DNA from 4 places in the Duganella sp. AC237 genome. Region 1 is predicted to be linked to each of the others. Evidence: riboswitches for the same ligand, from Rfam matches in the RefSeq annotation. Region 1 holds a riboswitch; each other region holds the start of a gene.
What was found. Region 1 has a riboswitch for cobalamin ahead of AC0IYS_RS17790 (TonB-dependent receptor). Riboswitches for the same ligand answer to the same signal wherever they lie in the genome.

Region 1 (4,759 bases):
GTGCGGGTGAAGAAGGCCGGCGTCACGCGGATGCAGGCGCCGCCCACCGGGCCGCTGCGCGCGACGGTGAAAATGCCATGCTCGTCCATCAGCCGTTTGGCCAGCGCCACGTTGTCCTCGAAACTGGTCTTGCCGCGCAGGCGGAAGGAGGTGACCGCGCCGTACATGCCGGGCTCCTCGGGAGTGAGGATCTGCACGCCCGGCGCGTCCAGCACGCGCCGCACCCAGTAGTCGCGCAGTTCGCGCAGCCGGGCGCTGCGCTCGGCCAGCGGAATCTGGCCGTGGTATTTCAGCGCGGCGGGAATGGTCATGACGCTGGCGGCGTTGACGGTGCCGGAATGGACGCGCGCGCGGATGTCGGTGGCCGGGTAGCTGCTGTTGCCCAGCTGGATATCGATGTCTTGCAGGCGCGATTCGCGGATGTACAGGAAACCCAGCCCCAGCGGCGCCCCTATCCATTTGTGCAGGTTGGCGCCGACGAAATCGGCGCCGAGGTCCGGGATGCGGAAATCGAGCTGGCCCCAGGACTGCGCGATGTCGACGATGACGTCGACGTTGCGGCGCTTGGCCAGTGCGACGATCTCGGCCACCGGTATCACCAGTCCGGTGCGGTGGCTGATGTGCGTCAGCAGCAGCAGGCGGGTGCGCGGATGCTGCCGCAACGCCTGTTCGTAAGTGTCGATTACCGCCTGGCGCGTAGCCGGTTCGGGAATGCGCACCGTCGCGACATTGGCGCCGCGACGGCGCGCCAGGTCGTTCATCGCGTCGATCATGGTGTCGTAGTCGAGGTTGCCGACCATGACGGTGTCGCCGGCCTTCAGCGGCCGGTAGTTGGCGATCAGGTTTTGCAGCGACTCGCTGGCGCCCCGGGTGATGGCGATTTCACCGGTGGCGACGCCGGCATGCGCGGCCAGGCTGGCGCGGATGGCTTCGATTCCGTCGCGGTCGAACTGGCTGCGCAGATAGCGCGAGTTCTGACGGTTCAGGGTGTCGATGTTGCGCTTGAAGTCCTCGGCCACCGGCGTCGGCATGATGCCGTAGTAGGCGTTCTCGAGATTGATGAAATCGGGCGCCACATCGTAATGCGCGGCCAGGCTCTCCCATTTCCCGGAGGCTTCGGTTGCAGCGGCGCCGCGCGGTGCGGCGGCGAGGCCGACACCGCCAAGGGCCAGGCCGGCGACATCGCGCAACCAGTGACGTCGGTTTCGGGGGAGGGTGATCATCATGCTCCTTGATTTCGATTGTTGGTTACTTTAGATTATTGCACTGTTGTCCTGTAGTTGCAAGATGGTTGCATTTGGATTTCTCGGCAGGTTGAACGATGTCGAGAGTTGCCTGGTTGTCATGGCCGGGGTATGATGGCGCCGTTTTGGTGCTCGCGGCCATGTCTTGGCCGCAGTTAAACGGGAAACACGCGTCGGGAGGCCGGCGGCAAACGTGTGCTGTCCCCGCAACGGTAAAACAGGCGCCGGCATGTCATTGCGACAGCGCCGGCCGGTCAGCTCAACAGTCCACTGTGCGTTCGGCATGGGAAGGCGGGGTGATTGGTCCTGTTAGCCCGGATACCGGCCAGGACAGATGGAAGCAAGCGACCGGGACCTGTCGTATTTGTGGTCGACGGAACCCGGCTCACGCCTCAACAGTCTCCGTCCTCCGCCCCTGTTCGCGACTGCTTCTTTTTTTCTCGGTGCACGAGGAATGCGCCGTATAAAAAAGACCGCCAGCCGGTCGCAATCGAAAGTCCCATGAACCACCACGCCATCCCCCGCAGCCTGCCACGCCTGCGCCTGCTTCCAGCGATGCTGCTGACGGCCTTGCCCGCCTTCGCCAACAACAACGGCAACGGCAACGACAACACCCCCGCCGCCGACAGCCCGCCCGTGCAACAGGTGCAGGTCTCGGCCAGCCTGATTCCCCTCGGCGTGGCCGATTCCGCCAACCAGGGCACGGTGACCGCCAAGCAGCTGGAAAACCGCCCGCTGCTGCGCACCGGCGAGCTGCTCGAAGCGGTGCCCGGCCTGATCGTGACCCAGCACGCCGGCGACGGCAAGGCCAACCAGTATTTCGCGCGCGGCTTCAATCTCGATCACGGCACCGACTTCCGTACCACGGTGATGGGCATGCCGGTGAACCTGCCGACCAACGCGCACGGCCAGGGCTATTCGGACCTCAATTTCCTGATCCCGGAACTGGTGGCCACCATCCAGTACAAGAAGGGCACCTACTACGCGGAGGAGGGCGATTTTTCGGCCGCCGGCGCGGCCGCCTTCGACTACGTGCGGCAGATGCAGCAGGGATTGCTCAGCGTGGAGGCGGGCCAGAACCGCTTTGCGCGCATGCTGGTGGCCAATTCGACGCCGCTTGCGGCCGGCACGCTGCTGTACGCGATCGAGCGCGCGGGCCAGGATGGCCCGTGGGACACGCCCGAAGACTACAAGCGCGTGAACGGCGTGCTGTCATATAGTCTGCGCAGCGGCGACGACGACCTGAGGCTGACCGCGATGGGCATGCACTCGTCATGGAATTCGACCGACCAGGTGCCGCAACGCGCGCTCGACAGCGGCTTGATCGGCCGCTACGGCGCGCTCGATCCCAGCGACGGTGGCGAAACGTCGCGTTACAGCGCATCCGCCGAGTGGACGCGCCAATACGCCGACGGCTATGGCAAAGTCGGCGCCTACGTGGTCAAATCGCGCCTGGACCTGTTCAGCAATTTCACCTATGTGCTTGACGATCCGGAACATGGCGATCAGTTTCACCAGGCCGAGAGCCGCCAGATCCTTGGCCTGAACGCGGAACGCGCCTGGCAGCACAAGCTCGGCCCCTTCGCTGCCGAGACTTCGGTGGGCGTGCAACTGCGCCAGGACCGCTTGTCGCCGGTCGGCTTGTATCTGAGCGAAGCGCGCCGGCGCCTGTCGACGGTGCGCGAGGACGAGGTCAGGGAGCGCGCCGCCGCCGTCTACCTGTCGAGCAGCGTCGTCTGGACGCCCTGGCTGCGCACCGTGGCCGGCGTGCGGTCGGACCGCTATGCGTTCGATGTGGACAGCGATACCGGCGCCAACTCGGGCAAGGTCGACGCCTCCATCACCAGTCCCAAATTCACCGCCGTTTTCACGCCCGGCAAGAACGCCGAGGTGTACCTGAACTGGGGACGCGGCTTCCATAGCAACGACGCGCGCGGCGTCACCGGGACCGTCGATCCCAAGACCGGCCTGGCGGTCGATGCCGATGGCGCCGCGATCGAGCGCGCCACGCCGCTGGTCAAGGCCACCGGCAAGGAGGCGGGACTGCGCCTGGTCGGCCTGGTTCCCGGCCTGCAGACGACCATCGCCGCCTGGCGGCTCGACCTCGATTCCGAACTGATCTTCATCGGCGACGCCGGCACCACCGAGGCCGGGCGCCCGAGCCGGCGCCACGGCGTGGAATTGGCCAATTTCTATTCGCCAGCAAAGGACTGGATTGTCGACGCCAACCTGGCCTGGTCGCGCGCTCGCTTCCGCGACAGCGATCCGGCCGGCGATTTCATTCCGGGTTCGATCAGCCGCACCGCCTCGGCCGGCGTGTCGGGGGAATCGGGGCCATGGTCGGGTGGGGTGCGGCTGCGCTACTTCGGACCGCGCGCGCTGAGCGAGGACAACACGGTGCGGTCGCCGTCGTCGACCTTGGTCAACATGAAGCTCGGCTACAAGCTGGCGCCGAACCTCAAGGTCACCATCGAGGTGCTGAACCTGCTGGATCGACGCGTCAGCGACATCGATTACTATTACGCGTCGCAACTGCCGGGCGAGGCGGCGCCGGTGGCCGACATCCACACCCATCCCGGCGAGATGCGCACGTTACGGGCCGGGCTGGCCTGGCGCTTCTAAAGCGGCGCCGCAGCGCGTTTCCTATGGTTTCGCAGGGCCGCCCAGGCGCAACATCAGCACGCTGTGCGGCGCCAGCCTCGCTCGCAGCGTGCCGCTGGTGTCGCCCGTCTTTTTGCTCCACAGGTCGGACCAGCGGTAGACGTTCTGCTTGAAATCGACCGACCGCTTGCTCAGGTCATCGGTCAGCACTTGCTTCTTCCAGTCATGGTGAACGTCGGCCGCCTGGTTGGAACGGTTCAGGAACATCAGTGCCCATTCGCCACCGTCGAGCGGCTTGGCATAGACCTCCAGCGGACCGTCGGCCAATACGCGCAGCGCTTGAATACCCAGCTTGTCCTGGCTCACCGCGATCACGCCGGGGTTGGTCAGGATGCGGCGGGTCGACTCCGACATGGAACGCAGGTCGTTGCCCAGGATCAGGGGCGAGGCCATCATGGCCCAGATCGACAGATGGGCGCGGTCTTCATCTTCGCTCATGCCGTTGCCCACTTCGAGCATGTCCATGTCGTTCCAGCGGCCGGGTCCGGCGAACTTGCGCAGGTTGTCGTCGGCATGCTTGTCGAGGATGCGCAGCACGCCCAGGCCGGTCGAAAAGCCGGGACTGAACTGGCAGTCGAAGCAATTATAGATATCGGGCGTGGTGCGCCACGAATGGCCGACCTGGCCGGCCCATTCCCACGGCTTGCTCATGCCCCATTCGCAGATGCTGAACACCATCGGACGGCCGGCCTTGGCGATCGCGTCGCGCATCGTCGTGTATGCCGCTTCGGCGTTCAGGCCCGGGGTGTCGCACCAGTCGTACTTGACGTAATCGATGCCCCAGCGCGCATAGCTCCGCGCATCCTGGTACTCGTGGCCGCGGCTGCCGGGACGGCCGCCGCAGGTGGTCGCGC
Region 2 (4,759 bases), 2.1 Mb from region 1:
ATTACTGCGTCTTCGCGCACTGCTCCGACGAAAACGGCCACCAACAAATGCTCGCCGCGCTGGACGCCAAACCACTGCTCAATCTCGGCTTGCGGCTGGGCGAAGGCACCGGCTGCGCGCTGGCGCTGCCGCTGCTGCACGCGGCGGTCAACTTCCTGAACCAGATGGCCACCTTCGAATCGGCCCAGGTCAGCGAGAAGTCTGAGTAAGGGCAGCGCCAGTGCACCAGCTCCGACTGTTCTTCACCGCGCTGCAGTTCTTCACGCGCCTGCCGATCCCGCGCTGGGTGGGCTTCGATCCCGCCTGGCTCAATCAGGCGTCGCGCTATTTTCCGCTGGTCGGCGTGGTCGTCGCGCTGATCGCCGGAGCGGTCTACGCGGTCGCCTTCAAGTTCTTCCCTCCAGTGATCGCCGTCATCCTGTCGGCCGCCGCCGGCATTTACGCCACCGGCGCCTTCCATGAAGACGGCTTTGCCGATATGTGCGACGGTTTCGGCGGCGGCATGACGCCGGAACGCGTGCTGGAAATCATGAAGGATTCGCGCATCGGCGCCTACGGCGCGATCGGGATCTTCTGCCTGCTGCTGCTGAAGTGCGCGATCTTGACCCGAATACCACCGTTCGGGGTATTGGCGGCCCTGCTGGTGGCGCACCCGATGTCGCGACTGATGGCGGTCTCGCTGATCTGGCGGCTGGACTACGCGCGCGCCGAGGGCAAGGCCAAGCCGCTGGCCCAAAAAATGCGCACCATGGAATTCGCCATCGCGGCCATCACGGCTTTGCTGCCTGCGCTGATACTTATATATCTGGGCTGGCTGTCGTGGACAATGCTGATCAGCGGCTGCGCCTTCGCATTGGTGGCGACCTTCTGGCTGGCGCGGAAGTTCGTTCGCCGCATCGGCGGATACACGGGGGACTGCCTCGGCGCGGTACAGCAAGTGACCGAGGTGGTCTTCTATCTGTGCGTGCTCGCCGGGCTGCATACCAGCGCGCCATTTGAGGTTTTCTGAGCCGTGCGGCTGATACTCATTCGTCATCCCCAACCGCTGCTCGCGGCGGGCGTCTGCTATGGCAGCACCGATCTGGACGTCGCGCCGGCGGAACTGGCGCGCACCCTCGCCGAGCTGGCGCCGCGACTGCCGGCCGGTTTGCCGCTATATTCCAGTCCATTGCGCCGCTGCGCCGGACTGGCCGCCGGCCTGTCGGCCACGCCGATTTTCGACGCCCGCCTGGTAGAAATGCACTTCGGCGGCTGGGAGATGCGCGCCTGGGACGACATTCCGCGCGCCGACGTCGACGCCTGGGCTGCGGATCTGGTCAACTACCAACCGGGCGGCGGCGAGAGCGTATTGCACATGGCCGCGCGCATCGCAGCTTTCCACGCCGACCTCCAGCGCCAGCTGGGCGACAACGGCGAGGCCATCGTCATCTGCCACGCGGGCGCCATGCGTTTGCTGTCCGCCTGCCACGCCGGCCTGCCGCCGCCGGAGATGGCCCTGCAAGCCGCCCGGACGCCGCACCATATCGCCTACGGCGCCCAACTTGTCCTGGCGTGACGCCCGTCGCCGTCACCTTCAAGTCGCAGCCATCCGCAGTTTGAGAAAGGCGTTGACGGTCAGCCTTCCGACCGTCGGATCGTCGACCATCAACTCCGGTCGCGTGATAAACCCGGAGTGGAACAGCCCACCATTGTAGAAAATCGCCCGATTGAACTTGGGCTCGACCGTCAGCACTTTCTCGAAATGGTCGTCGGAGGCGATGGCGTAGGTCGGCGCGGAGACGCCGGCCGGCGCCTCCCCCGCCTGGTCCATGCGCTTCAAGTCAAGCAACCAGGCGTCGATTTCCTCGATCGGAAGCTTGGGCTTGAAAAAGCTGGTGCCGCCGAGCCGCTCGTCCTTGAACAGATACAGCACCATCGCGCCGACGCCTTCCATAGGCCCCAGGCCGTAGGAGTCGCGGTGCGGAATGCGCTGGCCCGGCAACAGCTGCTCCGGACGACGCGTCACCAGCGACAGGCGGCTGTGTATGCTGAGCACACGGCGCGCCTTGAGCGGCGTGCGCGCATGCAGCAAGAACGCTTCCTGCATGCTGGCGACGATGCGACCCGTTAGCGGCAGCTCCGGTCCCGGATAATAGTTACCGGCCGAGTCGACGAAATGCCGGTGCTCCAGCGCGGCGTACTCCACCATGATCTCCGGTTCCGCCAAAAAATTATCGACGACGACGCACTGGTGGCCGTCGAAAATCGGCACCACGCTCACCAACGGGCGGGGATTGACCATCGGCCGCACCGCGCGCGCGGGCGTAGACGGAGGCTGGGAAGAACGTAGGTCGAACATGCGCGCTCCTGCGACAATGAAAAGGGCTTGGTTTGTTTGGCGGCAGCCATCATATCGAAAAAAGCCTGTCGTCTCCCACCAACTGTGAACTATTTTTCACTAGGGGAGCCCCCCGCAAAGCCGTATAATGACCGGCTTTGGTGCCCGCGCGTCCGTCCGGATGCGCAGTTAAACGGGAAACACGAAGCCGCCCGGCGGCCCACGTGTGCTGCCCCCGCAACGGTAAGCAAGTGTCGCGCGGCGCGCGACAAACCAGCTCTGACAACCACTGTGCTCCGCATGGGAAGGTGAGATGGTCTAACTTGCCAGCCCGGATACCGGCCAAAGCAGGTGGAAGTGGGCGAACCGAATGCGCGCGCGCATCTCTCGGCTCTCCGCTTCTGTTCAATCTGGCCCACGGGGAAGTAGGCCGGTTGCTCCTAACAGAAAAATAAATCATGTCCTTTCCGCTCTCCCGCCTGGCCCCCCGCCCGGCGGCACTGACCTCGCTGGCACTGGCAATGGCCGCCGCCTTCTCGCACAACGTCGCCCATGCCGACGAGGCGCCCGCCGACACCGTCGTGGTGACCGCCACCCGCACGCCGCAACCGCTGGCCGACATCATCAGCGACACCGTCACCATCAAGGCCGAACAAATCGCCGAAGCCGGCGCCGGCTCGGTGGTCGACCTGCTCAAACGCCAGCGCGGCATCGAAGTGACGCGCAACGGCGGCGCGGGCAGCTCGTCCAACGTCTACATCCGTGGCGCCAACAGCAATCAAAGCATCGTGCTGGTCGACGGCGTGCGTATCGGCTCGTCCACCACCGGCGCCGCCAACTGGAGCGCCATTCCGCTGACCGCGATCGACCATATCGAGATCGTCTACGGCGCACTGAGCTCCCTGTACGGCGCCGACGCGATCGGCGGCGTGATCCAGATCTTCACCAAAAAAGGCAAGGGCGCGCCAGCGGTGACGGCCTTCGCCGGCTATGGCAGCGACAACACGCGCGAAGCCGATGTGACGGTATCGGGCGCCACCGGCGGTGAACACAGCTTCGGCTACGCGGTCAGCGCCGGCAAGGAAAAGTCCGACGGCTTCTCGACCTCCCGTCCCGGCCTGACCTCGTACAATCCGGACGACGACGGCTACGACAAGGAAAACGTCTCCGGTCAATTCAGCCTGCAACTGGCCAAGGGCTACGAGGCCGGTGCGCTTTTCCTGCATAGCAAACTCGATTCGCAGTACGACGCCCTGCGTGCCGGCACCTACGACGTGCGCAGCAAGAACGTCATCGACACCGCCAGCGTCTACGCCAAGGCGCAACTGCTGCCGGTCTGGGACAGCCTGCTGCAATACTCGGAGACCAAGGACAAAGGCGAAAACTACACCAACGCCACCGCCGCCGGCTATGCGCGCATCAAGACCAAGCAAAGCTTCATCACCTGGCAAAACGATGTGCGTGTCGGCGCCGACCTGCTGCAACTGCTGTACGAGCACCGCGAAGAGAAGGTACAGAGTAACGGCTCCAACGGTGTGCTGAACCGCCAGCGCGACACCAATTCGTTCGCCGCCTCGTACAACGCCCGTCGCGGCGCCAATCTTCTGAGCGCGAGCGTCCGCCGCGACAACACGGTCTACGGCTCGCAGAATACCGGCTCGCTGGGCTACGGCTACAACATCACACAGGCATTGCGCGCCACCGCCAGCTACGGCAGCAGCTTCCGCGCGCCGACCTACAATGAGTTGTACTTCCCGGAGTACGGCAATCCCGCCAACAAACCGGAAGAAGGCCGTAACGCCGAAATCGGCCTGCGTTACGACGATGGCGTCAACACGCTGAGCGCCGGCTACTACCGCAACCGCCTGACGGACATGCTCGTCAACATCAACCCATGCCCGTTCGGCCGCGCCGGCTATCCAAGCGGCTGCGCTTACAACGTCAATCGCGCCACGCTGGAGGGCATCACGCTGTCGGCCGCCACCAGGCTGGCCGGGATCAACCTCGCCGCCAACCTCGATCTGCAGGACCCGAAGGATGAGACGACCGGCAAGCGCCTGCAGCGCCGCTCGAAAAAACACGGCAACCTGACCGCCGACTATGCCATCGGCGCGCTGAAGGCCGGCGTGGAGCTGGAAGTATCGGGAGACCGCTATGACGACGCGGCCAACAGCAACCGCCTGGGCGGCTACGGGCTGGTGAACCTGTACGCGACCTACGCCTTCTCGCGCGACTGGTCGGCGCTGGTCCGCTGGAACAACATCGGCGACAAGCAGTACGACCTGGCGCGGTACTACAACACGCCGGGTTCGAAGGTGTTTGCGGGTATCCGCTACGGCTATAAATAGACACGAAAACACGTGGGACGGATTACGGCGTTATCGCTAAGTCTTGCTTAAGCTTGTAATACTGTAATCTGCCAGTGCTTCCCACTCTCTGAAA
Region 3 (4,759 bases), 2.2 Mb from region 1:
CTGCGCGTCGACATCCGCTTGACCGCTTCCCTGGCGCACAGGAACGCGCTCATGATGTTGGTGGCGAAAACGCGCTGCATCCGCTCGGCCGACATTTCCATCAGCTTGCACTGTTGTTCCAGCACGCCGACGTTGTTGACCAGCGCAGTGATCGGCCCCAATTGGGCGTCGACCGCCGCGAACAGGCGCAGCACGTCGGCTTCCACGCTCATATTGCCCTGCACGACGATCGCCTCGCCGCCCTCGCCGGCAATTTGCGCGCGCAGCTGTTCGGCCGCCTCGCCGTTGCTGACGTAGTTGATGCAGACGGCGTAGCCACGGCGGCTCGCCATCAAGGCCGTCGCCGCGCCTATGCCCCGGCTGCTGCCGGTCACCACCATCACTTGTTTCATCGCTCGCCTTGTAAAAAAGCCCGCTGGCGCGGGCTTGTAATCAGGGTTACTTCTCCGGACTGGTGTTTTTCAGCGCGTAGGCCACGTGCTGCCACCAATGGTCGCGCGAATCGACGCTGCGCAGGCACTTTTTGTCGATCTCGCCCTTGAACATCGGATCTTCGCACTTTTTGGTCATCAGCGCATAGCGCTGGTTTTCCGCGTTGGCCAAGGCGACCACCAGCCAGAAGACCAAGCCCGCCAACACCACCACCAGGCTCCAGGCGACATGGTTGATATACGCCCACTCGAACAGCGTCTCGATGGCCGGTGATGACTCTTTATAGAGGTGCATCACCTTGCCTTCGGCGGCCTTGCGTTCGTCGCTGATTTCTTTCATTTTCGTACCCGTTCCAAATTAAAGCGCATCTTTGCGCGGCGGGTGACACGTCCAACCACGCCACGAGCGGAGATTACCACTTTTCAGGCGCGAGGTGGCTGTTCGCGCCTGATCGGCGATTAAAACCCGCTTAAAACTCGTAGCGCGCCGACAGCTTGAGCTGGCGGCCGTCGGCCGCATAGATGCCGGCCTTGCAGGAAAACGCTTGCGAGTAGTACTGCTTGTCCGTCAGGTTGAGGCCGGACACCGCGAACTCCCACTGGCCGATCTTGCGGGCATAGCGGGCGTCGACGGTGGCGAAGCCGGGAATTTTTCCTGCGCAGCTGTTGTCGAAGTCCGAGCCGTAGCGCTGGCTGTCGACCCACTGCGTGCCGATGTCGGCGGACTGACCATCGGCCGGGGTCCAGCTCAGGCGCGCGCTCAGCGTATTCTCCGGCACCAGCACCATTTGCTTGCCGCTGTTGGCGCCTTCGCGGAACTTGGCATCGACATGCTGGTAATGCGCGCTGACGGTCCAGTCGGTGGCGATGCGTTGCTCCGCATCGAGTTCGACGCCGCGGCGTTTGGTCGGGTCGAGGTTGATGTTGGCGAAGTTGGTTGGATCGTAGAAGATCTCGTTGCTCAGGTTATGGCGGAACACGCGCGCCGTCACTTTGTGCACGGCGTTGGCGAAGCTGGCACCGAACTCCAGATCGTGCGACTTCTGCGGCAGCAGCGCGGCATTGATCACCCGCGTGGCCGCGTTTTCGTCCGAATTGGCGACGCGGTAGCTTAGTCCCGCCTTGCCGAATACCGTCAAACCATTCAGCGGCATATAGCTCGCTTGCAGCTCCCACGCGTTCAGCCCCTGCGCGACGTCATAGCCAGTGGTGGCGAAACCTTTCGGGTCACTGAAGTCCTTGTCGAAGACCTCGCGCCGCACGCCGGCCGAGACGCGGCCCTGGTGGGCTGCGTCGAATCGCAACTCGTCTCGCACGTAGATCGCTTTCGATTTTTGGTTCGCGTCCGCCGCCGAGAACGACGCCTCGGTGGTGCGCTCCCACTTGGTCAGGTCGATACCGGCCACCACTTCATTGAGCATGCCGCCAATCTGGCCCAGGCGACGCACGCGCGGCGAGAACTGAATCTGCTTGCTGTCGTAGGTGCTGGGCGAGGGGAAACCGCCGAAGAAATAGGTCGTGTCGACGGTCTTCTTGCGGTAGGACAGATCGGCCGCCAGATCGTAGTCGGCCACCCGGTACTGACTGAAAATGGTGAAGCGGTCGCTGTCAAGCGAGCCGTGATCGTCGGGTGAACTGTCCTGGCGCGGATTGGCCATGTATTGCGCCTCCGTCAGCGATCCCGGCAAACGCATGTCCTGGCGCGCGCCTTCATAACGGAAGCCCACGCGCCCGACATCGTTGAACCACTGCGCGCCGCCGCTGAACTGCGTCTGTTTGAATTCGTTGTTGTCGCGGTAGTTGTCGGTGCGCTGGTGGCCCAGGGTCGCATCGGCCGCGAAGCCTTCCCACGCCTGCGCCGCCGACACGCGGGCCTCGCCGGCGTTGAAGCGGCCACCCTCGACAAACACGCTGCCACGGCGGGTGTTCTTGCCCGGATTCTTGGTGACGATATTGATAACGCCACCGGTGGCGCCGTCGCCGTACAACACGCTGGCGCCGCCGCGTGTGATTTCGATGCGGTCCACGGTATCGACCGGAATGGTCGACAGAATCGCGGTGCTCAACTCATTTTCCGACAGGCGCACGCCATCGAGAACGATCACCAGATTCTGGCTGCTGTTGGTGCCGAAGCCGCGCAGGTCGAGATCGAAGTCCGGGCTGCCGTTCAGGCTTTGACGGCCGTAGACGCCGCCGATTTTGCGGATCGCCGAATTGACGTCGCTGACGCCGGCGCGGCGGATATCCTCGGCAGAGATCACCGTGGCGCCGATCGGGGCCAGCGCCGGATCGGCGTCGAAGCGCGAACCGGTGATGACGACCGGCGCCAGCACCTGGGCGACCTGCGCGCCGACCGCGTCTTGCGCGATGGCGGTGGCCGGCACGATAGCGGCGGCGGTAAAGCAAAGGGAAACGGCGGCAGCCAGCAAACGTGGCGCCGAAGGCGGAACAAACGCGAAGGAATTCATGGTAAATCGTTTTCAAAAGAGACATCCGCGCCTGCGTCCCCGCAAGTCGGAAGTGTACGGAAGCCGCGCACCGGTCGACGGCGCGCGCTCCCCCTGGTCTGGCCGATATCCGGGCTGGCCGGCGCGGTCGGAGCGACTCTCGACAAAGCGCGGGCGTTACCGTTGCGGGGGCAGCACACCTTGGCCGGTTCGCGGAATGCGGAAGCGGCCCTGTGTTTCCCGTTTAACCGCGCACGTGAACACATGCGCAGGCACCAGAACCCCGGCATTATACGCCTGCCAACACCGCCGCGCCCCGACAGGGGCCGGGTCCGGCATCATTCAGCATTTCGATAGGACCTATCTACATTTCATGCATTGATTGCCGGGCATTACATCCCCATAGTAGATATAACAACGATACCGGAGCAATGCCATGAGCACCACCCAAACCCTTCCCACCTACTTCCTGTCCCACGGCGGCGGCCCGTGGCCCTTCATGATGGACACCGTCGGCCACCTGTACGCAAAGCTGGACGCTTCGCTGCGCGATATCCCGCGCCAGCTGGGCGTCACACCGAAAGCGGTGCTGGTCGTTACCTCGCACTGGGAAGGCCGCGACTTCATGCTGTCCTCGTCGGCCAAGCCGCCGATGTTGTACGACTACGGCGGCTTCCCGCCGCACACCTACGAGGTGCAGTACAGCGCCCCGGGCGCGCCGGAACTGGCGGCGCAGGTCAAACAACTGCTCGACGCGGGCGGCCATCCGGCGCAACTGGACGGGCAGCGCGGATTCGACCACGGCACCTTCAGCGCCATGTATCCGGTGTATCCGGACGCCGACGTGCCGATCGTGCAGCTGTCGCTCAAGCACGGACTCGATCCGAAGACGCACCTGGAGGTGGGACGTCTGCTGGCGCCATTGCGCAAGGAGGGAGTGCTGATCATCGGCAGCGGGCTGAGTTACCACAATCTGCGGGCGTTCAACGCGCAGGGCGCGGCGGCGTCGCATCAATTCGACGGCTGGCTGCGGGCGGCCATGGCGCTGCCGCCGGCGGAGCGCACGGCGGCGTTGGTCGAGTGGGAGAAGGCGCCGGCCGCGCGCGTGGCGCATCCGCGCGAGGAGCATTTGCTGCCGCTGATGGTGGCGTTGGGGGCGGCCGAGGACGAGCCGGCATCCGTGCCGTATCACGAGGATGCGTTTATGGGGTCGTTGGCGGTGAGTAGTTTCCGCTTCGGCGGCGCGTAGAGCGTTAGGAATTACGTTCCGCGTTTACCCTTGGCGTATTCGGCGGCCTTGGCTTCGGCGATCGCTGCCTTCTCGGCCGCTTTGGCCGCGGCTTCCACCGCGTAAGTGTCCAGCCGCTCCTTGCGCGACGCCGGCGTCTCCAGCGAGATGCGGCCCAACGTGCCGCTGCGGTAGTCGCCAAGGAAGGTGTGCGACGCCTTCTCGAAATCCAGGTCGCCACCCTTCTGGCGGAAGCCGCGCTTGGCCGCCACGCCCTCCACCACCGCGATGCCGTCGAAGGTTTCGATGTCCTTGAAGCCGTAACGCGCCACCAGCAGCTGCGGGTAGTACTTCAGCATTTCGTCGGCCAGGAACACCGCCACCTCCTCCTCGATCAAGGCGTTCGAGCCGATGGCGTGGCTGGCGGCCAGCATCAAACCGTCGCTGGGCAGCGCGATCTTCGGCCACAGCATGCCGGGCGTGTCGACCAGGATGGTGTTCTTGTCCAGGTAAAGCTTTTGCTGCTGCTTGGTCACCGCCGGCTCGTCGCCGACCTTGGCCACTTTCCGCTTGAGCAGCGCGTTCATCAGCGTCGACTTGCCGACGTTGGGGATCCCCATGATCATGATGCGCAGCGGCTTGGTCGGCACGCC
Region 4 (4,759 bases), 1.2 Mb from region 1:
CTGCGTGCCGTGGGTACCGATGTGCATCACCGCGTTGGCCTGGAAGCCCTTTTGCAGCCATAAATAGAAGGCGATGTACTCGTGGCTCGGCGGCATGCTCACTTCGTTGTGCAGCTTCTCCAGGTTCTGCTCCCAGGCGCGGCCCGGCTGCGGCGCCATCAGCACATTGCCGAAGCGGCGCGCCGGATAGACGAAGAAAGCCTCGCCCTTGGCGTCGCGCCACAGCACCGGCGCGCTTTCAGGCTTGCCCCATGACGCCAGGATGGAATCGCGCAGCGTTTGCGGCATTTTGGCGAACCATGCCTGGTAGTCTGACAGCGGCACCAGCAGCGCCTGGCCGCTCTCGGCCAGATGCTTCAGGCCCGTCATGTAGTCGCCTTTGGACTTGCCGGGGTAATTGCCCCACTGCTGGATCTCTCCTTGCAGCTCGCCCTCGCCGGCCGGCAGCGCATCACCCATTTGATAGCCGTCGCGTTTCAGGCGCTGGACGATCTGCCACAGACTCTCCGGCAGCACGTTCAGATACGCCGCACCGATGGTCTCGGAACCGTGCGGGTAGTTAAAGTAGATCATGGCGATGCGCTTGTCGCCGTTGGCCTTTTGGCGCAAGGCCAGCCAGGCGGCCGCGCGCTCGTTCAGGCGTTCGATCCGTTCCGGGATCGGCGTCTCCTCGACGTAGGCCAGGCCGGTCTGCGCATCGCTGATGCGCTCACGGCTGGCGACCACCGTCGGCTGTATCAGTCCGGCCATCTCGGCGCCGGCCAACTGCCAGGTGCGTTCGATGATATCGAGGCCGATCTTCGATTCGCGCCATTGCGCCGCCGTGTGCTGGCTCAAGGTGATGGCGTTGATTGCCGGGACGCCGATCTTGTCGAGCAGCGCGCCCGTGTTGGCGGTGCCGCCGACCTTCATTCCCAGCGCGACGATCAGCTCCACGCGGCTCTTGCCGTTTTCATCGAGCAGGAAGCGCAGCGGCACGTCGTACGGATAGCCGAACACCGGCAGCACGTTGTAGCCACTCGCTTCGAGCCGGGCGACGATGGCCGCCAGTGGCAAGGTTTGCCCCGCCACCAGGCTGGCGCGATAGAACGGCACCGCGATCCACGGCGCGCCGGTCTTGTAGTTGGCATAGCCCTGTAAATAGTGCTCATAGCTGCTGTAGGTGCGGTTGGCCGCAACGTCGTACAGGCCGACGTCCGGCATCGCGTGCACCGGCGCCACGGCCAGCGTCGCGCCGAAATGCTGGCGCAAGATATAGCGCAGCAGGTTGCCCATGTTCTCGATGCCGCCCTCGCTGTGATACTGCTGGATGGTCTTGTCGTCCTGGACGCCCATCTCGCGGATGCTGTCGTCGATGGCGCCGCCGACGGCGAAAACCGGATGGCGCGACTTCCTCAGCGCCTGCAATTCATCCTTGAGTCCCGCCATCGCCAGCCTGCCCTTGGCGTTGACGATCGCGACATCGGCGCTGGCCAGCGCATTGCGGTCGGCCTGCGTCATGCCGTTGTTGGGAATGATACGGATGACGACATTGAGCTCCTTGAGCTCCGCCTGCAGACCGCGCACCGCCAGCACCGCCGGCCGCGACTCGACGTCACCGAGCATCAGCGCCAGCGTGCGCGGCGCCTGCGCCGAATGCACGTAGCCGACGATGAAGAAGGAGATCAGCAGCAGTAAAACAACTTCCAGTGTCCCAAAACGCTTATTCCGGAACATATACTACCTTCCCGTCCGGCAGCTGGTAAGCGGTGCCCAGGCGTTTGCCGGAACCGGACAACGGCTTGTCGCTGACGCGGCTCACTGTGATCTCGGCGCCCTTCTTGGTCAGCACCTCGACGCGGCCGTCCGCGCTCTTCTTGGCGATGGTGACTTCGGAATTGGGGTCCAGCAGGTCCATCATGTTCCAGGCCGAGAACAGCGCCAGCATCATGGCGACGATGAAGACGATGCTGGCGTCGAACAGGTTGGCGACGCCGGCCAGCGGGTCCTCGGTGTGCTCGCCGATGCGGCTGTAGCGGTGGCGGTTCATAAATCGCATCGCCATATCAGGCCTCCACGCGCATCAGGTGCGGTTTGTTCGCGTGCGTCGCCAGCATGGTTTCGGCGGCGTAGGCGATGTCGGTCAGGTCGCTGCGCAGCCAATGCTCGCGCACCAGGCTCAGAACATAGGCGCATACGCTGCACGCCAGGCCGACCACGGTGGCGGTGAAGGCGGTGGTCATCGATTCGGCCATCTTCGGCAAATTGCCCTGCGCCAGACCTGCCAGTGAAATACCCATCGGGATCAGGGTGCCCATCAGACCGAGCGCCGGGCCGACCCGCACCACGAAACGCACGCCGTCCAGGCGGCGCACGCCGGCGGCGTCGGCGCGCTGCACCACGCGCTCGAGCCGCGCATCGAGTCCCGGCTCGCCCTCTTGCGCGGTCAGCACGGCCGCCATGTCGTGGCGGGCGGTCGCCACCAGCATGCGCACGCCGCGCCGGCGCTCGATCCATTCCGCGCCGAAGGTGCCGAAGCACACCAGCATGTACAAGGTCAGCGCGGCGATCCCCGCCAGCACGGGCAGATACAGCACGTTGGAAATGGAGTACAGCAGCGTCTCGATCGAGCGGATGACCGCGTCGGCAGGCAGGTTAGGCATTGAATGATCCAGCGACAGAAACAAGCCACTCACCTCCCCGTGAGCGGATTGAAAGGAAGCGCCGGGGCGCTTCCACCTCTTTGGCCGGTATCCGGGCTCGCAAGCAAATCCACCTGACCTTCCCATGCAAAAGCACAGTGGTGTAGCGAGGCGGATAGTCGTCGGCGACGACGCTTGTTTACCGTTGCGGGGGCAGCACATGTTGGCTGGCTGGGCCAGCGCCATGTTTCCCGTTTAACTGCGCATCCAGACGGACGCGCGGGCACCAAAACGTGGCGATTATACGTGGTTCCGGGACGGCCGGACAGATACGCCGGGATGCCCAGGCTATTTCGGATCGGCGAGGCTTTGGAGAATCGGACAATCGGGCCGGTCATTGCCCTTGCAACAGCGCGCCAGGGTTTGCAGCGTGTCGCGCATTTCGGTCAGTTCGGCGATGCGCTGGTTAAGCTCATCGACGTGTCCGAGGGCGATTCTTTTCACGTCGGCGCTGGCGCGTTCCTTGTTCTGCCACAGCGACAGCAGGTCGCGGATCTGGTCGAGCGAGAAGCCCAGCGTGCGAGCGCGCTTGACGAAGCGCAGCGCGTGCAGGTCGTTCTCGCCATAGATGCGGTAGCCCGATTCGCTGCGCCGCCCCGGCGGAATCAGCGCGATGCTTTCGTAGTAGCGGATCATCTTGGCCGAGACGCCGGTGGCGCTCGCCGCTTGTCCGATATTCATACCTTCCCTCCTTCATCAGCCGGTTGCGCCTGCGGCTTCCAGCGGCGCAGCAGCAGCGCGTTGCTGATCACGCTCACGGAGCTGAGCGCCATCGCGGCGCCGGCAACCATCGGGTTGAGCAGGCCGAAGGCGGCCAGCGGAATGCCGACCAGGTTATAGATAAACGCCCAGAATAGATTCTGGCGGATCTTGCCGTAGCTACGGCGGGAGATCGAGATGGCGGCCGCCACCAGCGCCGGATCGCCGCGCATCAGCGTGATGCCGGCGGCATGCATGGCGACGTCGGTGCCGCTGGACATGGCGATGCCGACATCGGCGGCGGCCAGCGCCGGCGCGTCGTTGATGCCGTCGCCGACCATCGCGATGCACTTGTCCTGCCCCTTCATGGCGCCGATGGCGGCCGCTTTATCGGCCGGCAGCATGTTGGCGATCACGCGCTGGATGCCGAGCGTCGCGCCCACGTGATCGGCGCTGCCCTGGTTGTCCCCGGTGAGCAGCACGGTCTCGATATTCAACGCGTGCAGCGCGTCGATCGCGGCGCGGGCCTGCGGCTTGATACGGTCGCCGAAAGCCAGCAAACCCAGTAAGCGGGCCGGCTGCGGCGACTGCGCGGCAAGCCACGAGACGGTCAATCCTTGCTGTTCCAGTTCGGCGGCGCGCGCCGCCAGCGCGGCGAGCGTGACGCCCTGCTCCTCCATCAGGCGCGTGCTGCCGAGGATCAGCCGCATGCCGTCGACCGTCGCGGCGACGCCGCGTCCGGGCAAGGCGCTGATGTCGGCGGCGGTCATCGCATCGGCCGATGCTCCCTCGGCGGCTTGCTGCACCGCGCGGGCCAGCGCGTGTTCGCTGCCCCGTTGCACCGCCGCCGCCAGCTGCAGCAGCCGCGCATTATCGATGGCGCCAGGCGCCGGCTCGCACGCCGCCAGCGACGGTTTGCCTTCGGTCAGCGTGCCGGTTTTATCGAAGGCCACGGTGGTGATGCGGTGCGCCAGCTCCAGCGCCTCCGCATCCTTGATCAGGATGCCGTGGCGCGCGGCCACGCCGGTGCCGGCCATGATGGCGGCGGGCGTGGCCAGTCCCAGCGCGCACGGACAGGCGATCACCAGCACCGCCACCGCGTTGATGATGGCAATCTCGCCATCGCCGGACGCCAGCCACCAGCCCACCAACGTCAACAGCGCCAGTACCAGCACCACCGGCACGAACACCGCGCTGACGCGGTCCACCAGATGCTGCACCGGCGCCTTGGCCGCCTGCGCGTCCTCCACCAGGCGGATAATGCGCGCCAGGGTGCTTTCGGCGCCGACCGCCGTCACGCGCACCAGCAGCATGCCCTCGCCGTTGATCGCGCCCCCGGTCACGTGCTCGCCGGCGTGGCGCGCCACCGGCAGGCTCTC

Region 2: it holds a riboswitch for cobalamin, as region 1 does, so the genes downstream of both, AC0IYS_RS27265 (TonB-dependent receptor domain-containing protein) here and AC0IYS_RS17790 (TonB-dependent receptor) in region 1, are expected to answer to the same signal.
Region 3: it holds a riboswitch for cobalamin, as region 1 does, so the genes downstream of both, AC0IYS_RS08570 (TonB-dependent receptor) here and AC0IYS_RS17790 (TonB-dependent receptor) in region 1, are expected to answer to the same signal.
Region 4: it holds a riboswitch for cobalamin, as region 1 does, so the genes downstream of both, AC0IYS_RS23025 (MotA/TolQ/ExbB proton channel family protein) here and AC0IYS_RS17790 (TonB-dependent receptor) in region 1, are expected to answer to the same signal.

The regions. Positions count from the first base shown of each region.
Region 1 covers NZ_CEEDEW010000003.1:4,032,656-4,037,414, reverse strand. The annotation lists gene AC0IYS_RS17795 (aminotransferase class V-fold PLP-dependent enzyme) at 1-1,223, opposite strand, end outside; cobalamin riboswitch at 1,354-1,588, shown strand; gene AC0IYS_RS17790 (TonB-dependent receptor) at 1,746-3,866, shown strand; gene AC0IYS_RS17785 (glycoside hydrolase family 27 protein) at 3,888-4,759, opposite strand, start outside.
Region 2 covers NZ_CEEDEW010000003.1:6,150,158-6,154,916, forward strand. The annotation lists gene cobT (nicotinate-nucleotide--dimethylbenzimidazole phosphoribosyltransferase) at 1-209, shown strand, start outside; gene AC0IYS_RS27250 (adenosylcobinamide-GDP ribazoletransferase) at 221-1,009, shown strand; gene AC0IYS_RS27255 (histidine phosphatase family protein) at 1,013-1,555, shown strand; gene AC0IYS_RS27260 (DUF6445 family protein) at 1,574-2,338, opposite strand; cobalamin riboswitch at 2,460-2,678, shown strand; gene AC0IYS_RS27265 (TonB-dependent receptor domain-containing protein) at 2,776-4,665, shown strand.
Region 3 covers NZ_CEEDEW010000003.1:1,839,587-1,844,345, reverse strand. The annotation lists gene AC0IYS_RS08580 (SDR family oxidoreductase) at 1-392, opposite strand, end outside; gene AC0IYS_RS08575 (hypothetical protein) at 439-771, opposite strand; gene AC0IYS_RS08570 (TonB-dependent receptor) at 902-2,899, opposite strand; cobalamin riboswitch at 2,983-3,173, opposite strand; gene AC0IYS_RS08565 (DODA-type extradiol aromatic ring-opening family dioxygenase) at 3,315-4,127, shown strand; gene ylqF (ribosome biogenesis GTPase YlqF) at 4,139-4,759, opposite strand, start outside.
Region 4 covers NZ_CEEDEW010000003.1:5,186,764-5,191,522, forward strand. The annotation lists gene AC0IYS_RS23015 (cobaltochelatase subunit CobN) at 1-1,716, opposite strand, end outside; gene AC0IYS_RS23020 (DUF2149 domain-containing protein) at 1,703-2,044, opposite strand; gene AC0IYS_RS23025 (MotA/TolQ/ExbB proton channel family protein) at 2,046-2,642, opposite strand; cobalamin riboswitch at 2,708-2,926, opposite strand; gene cueR (Cu(I)-responsive transcriptional regulator) at 2,970-3,362, opposite strand; gene AC0IYS_RS23035 (heavy metal translocating P-type ATPase) at 3,359-4,759, opposite strand, start outside.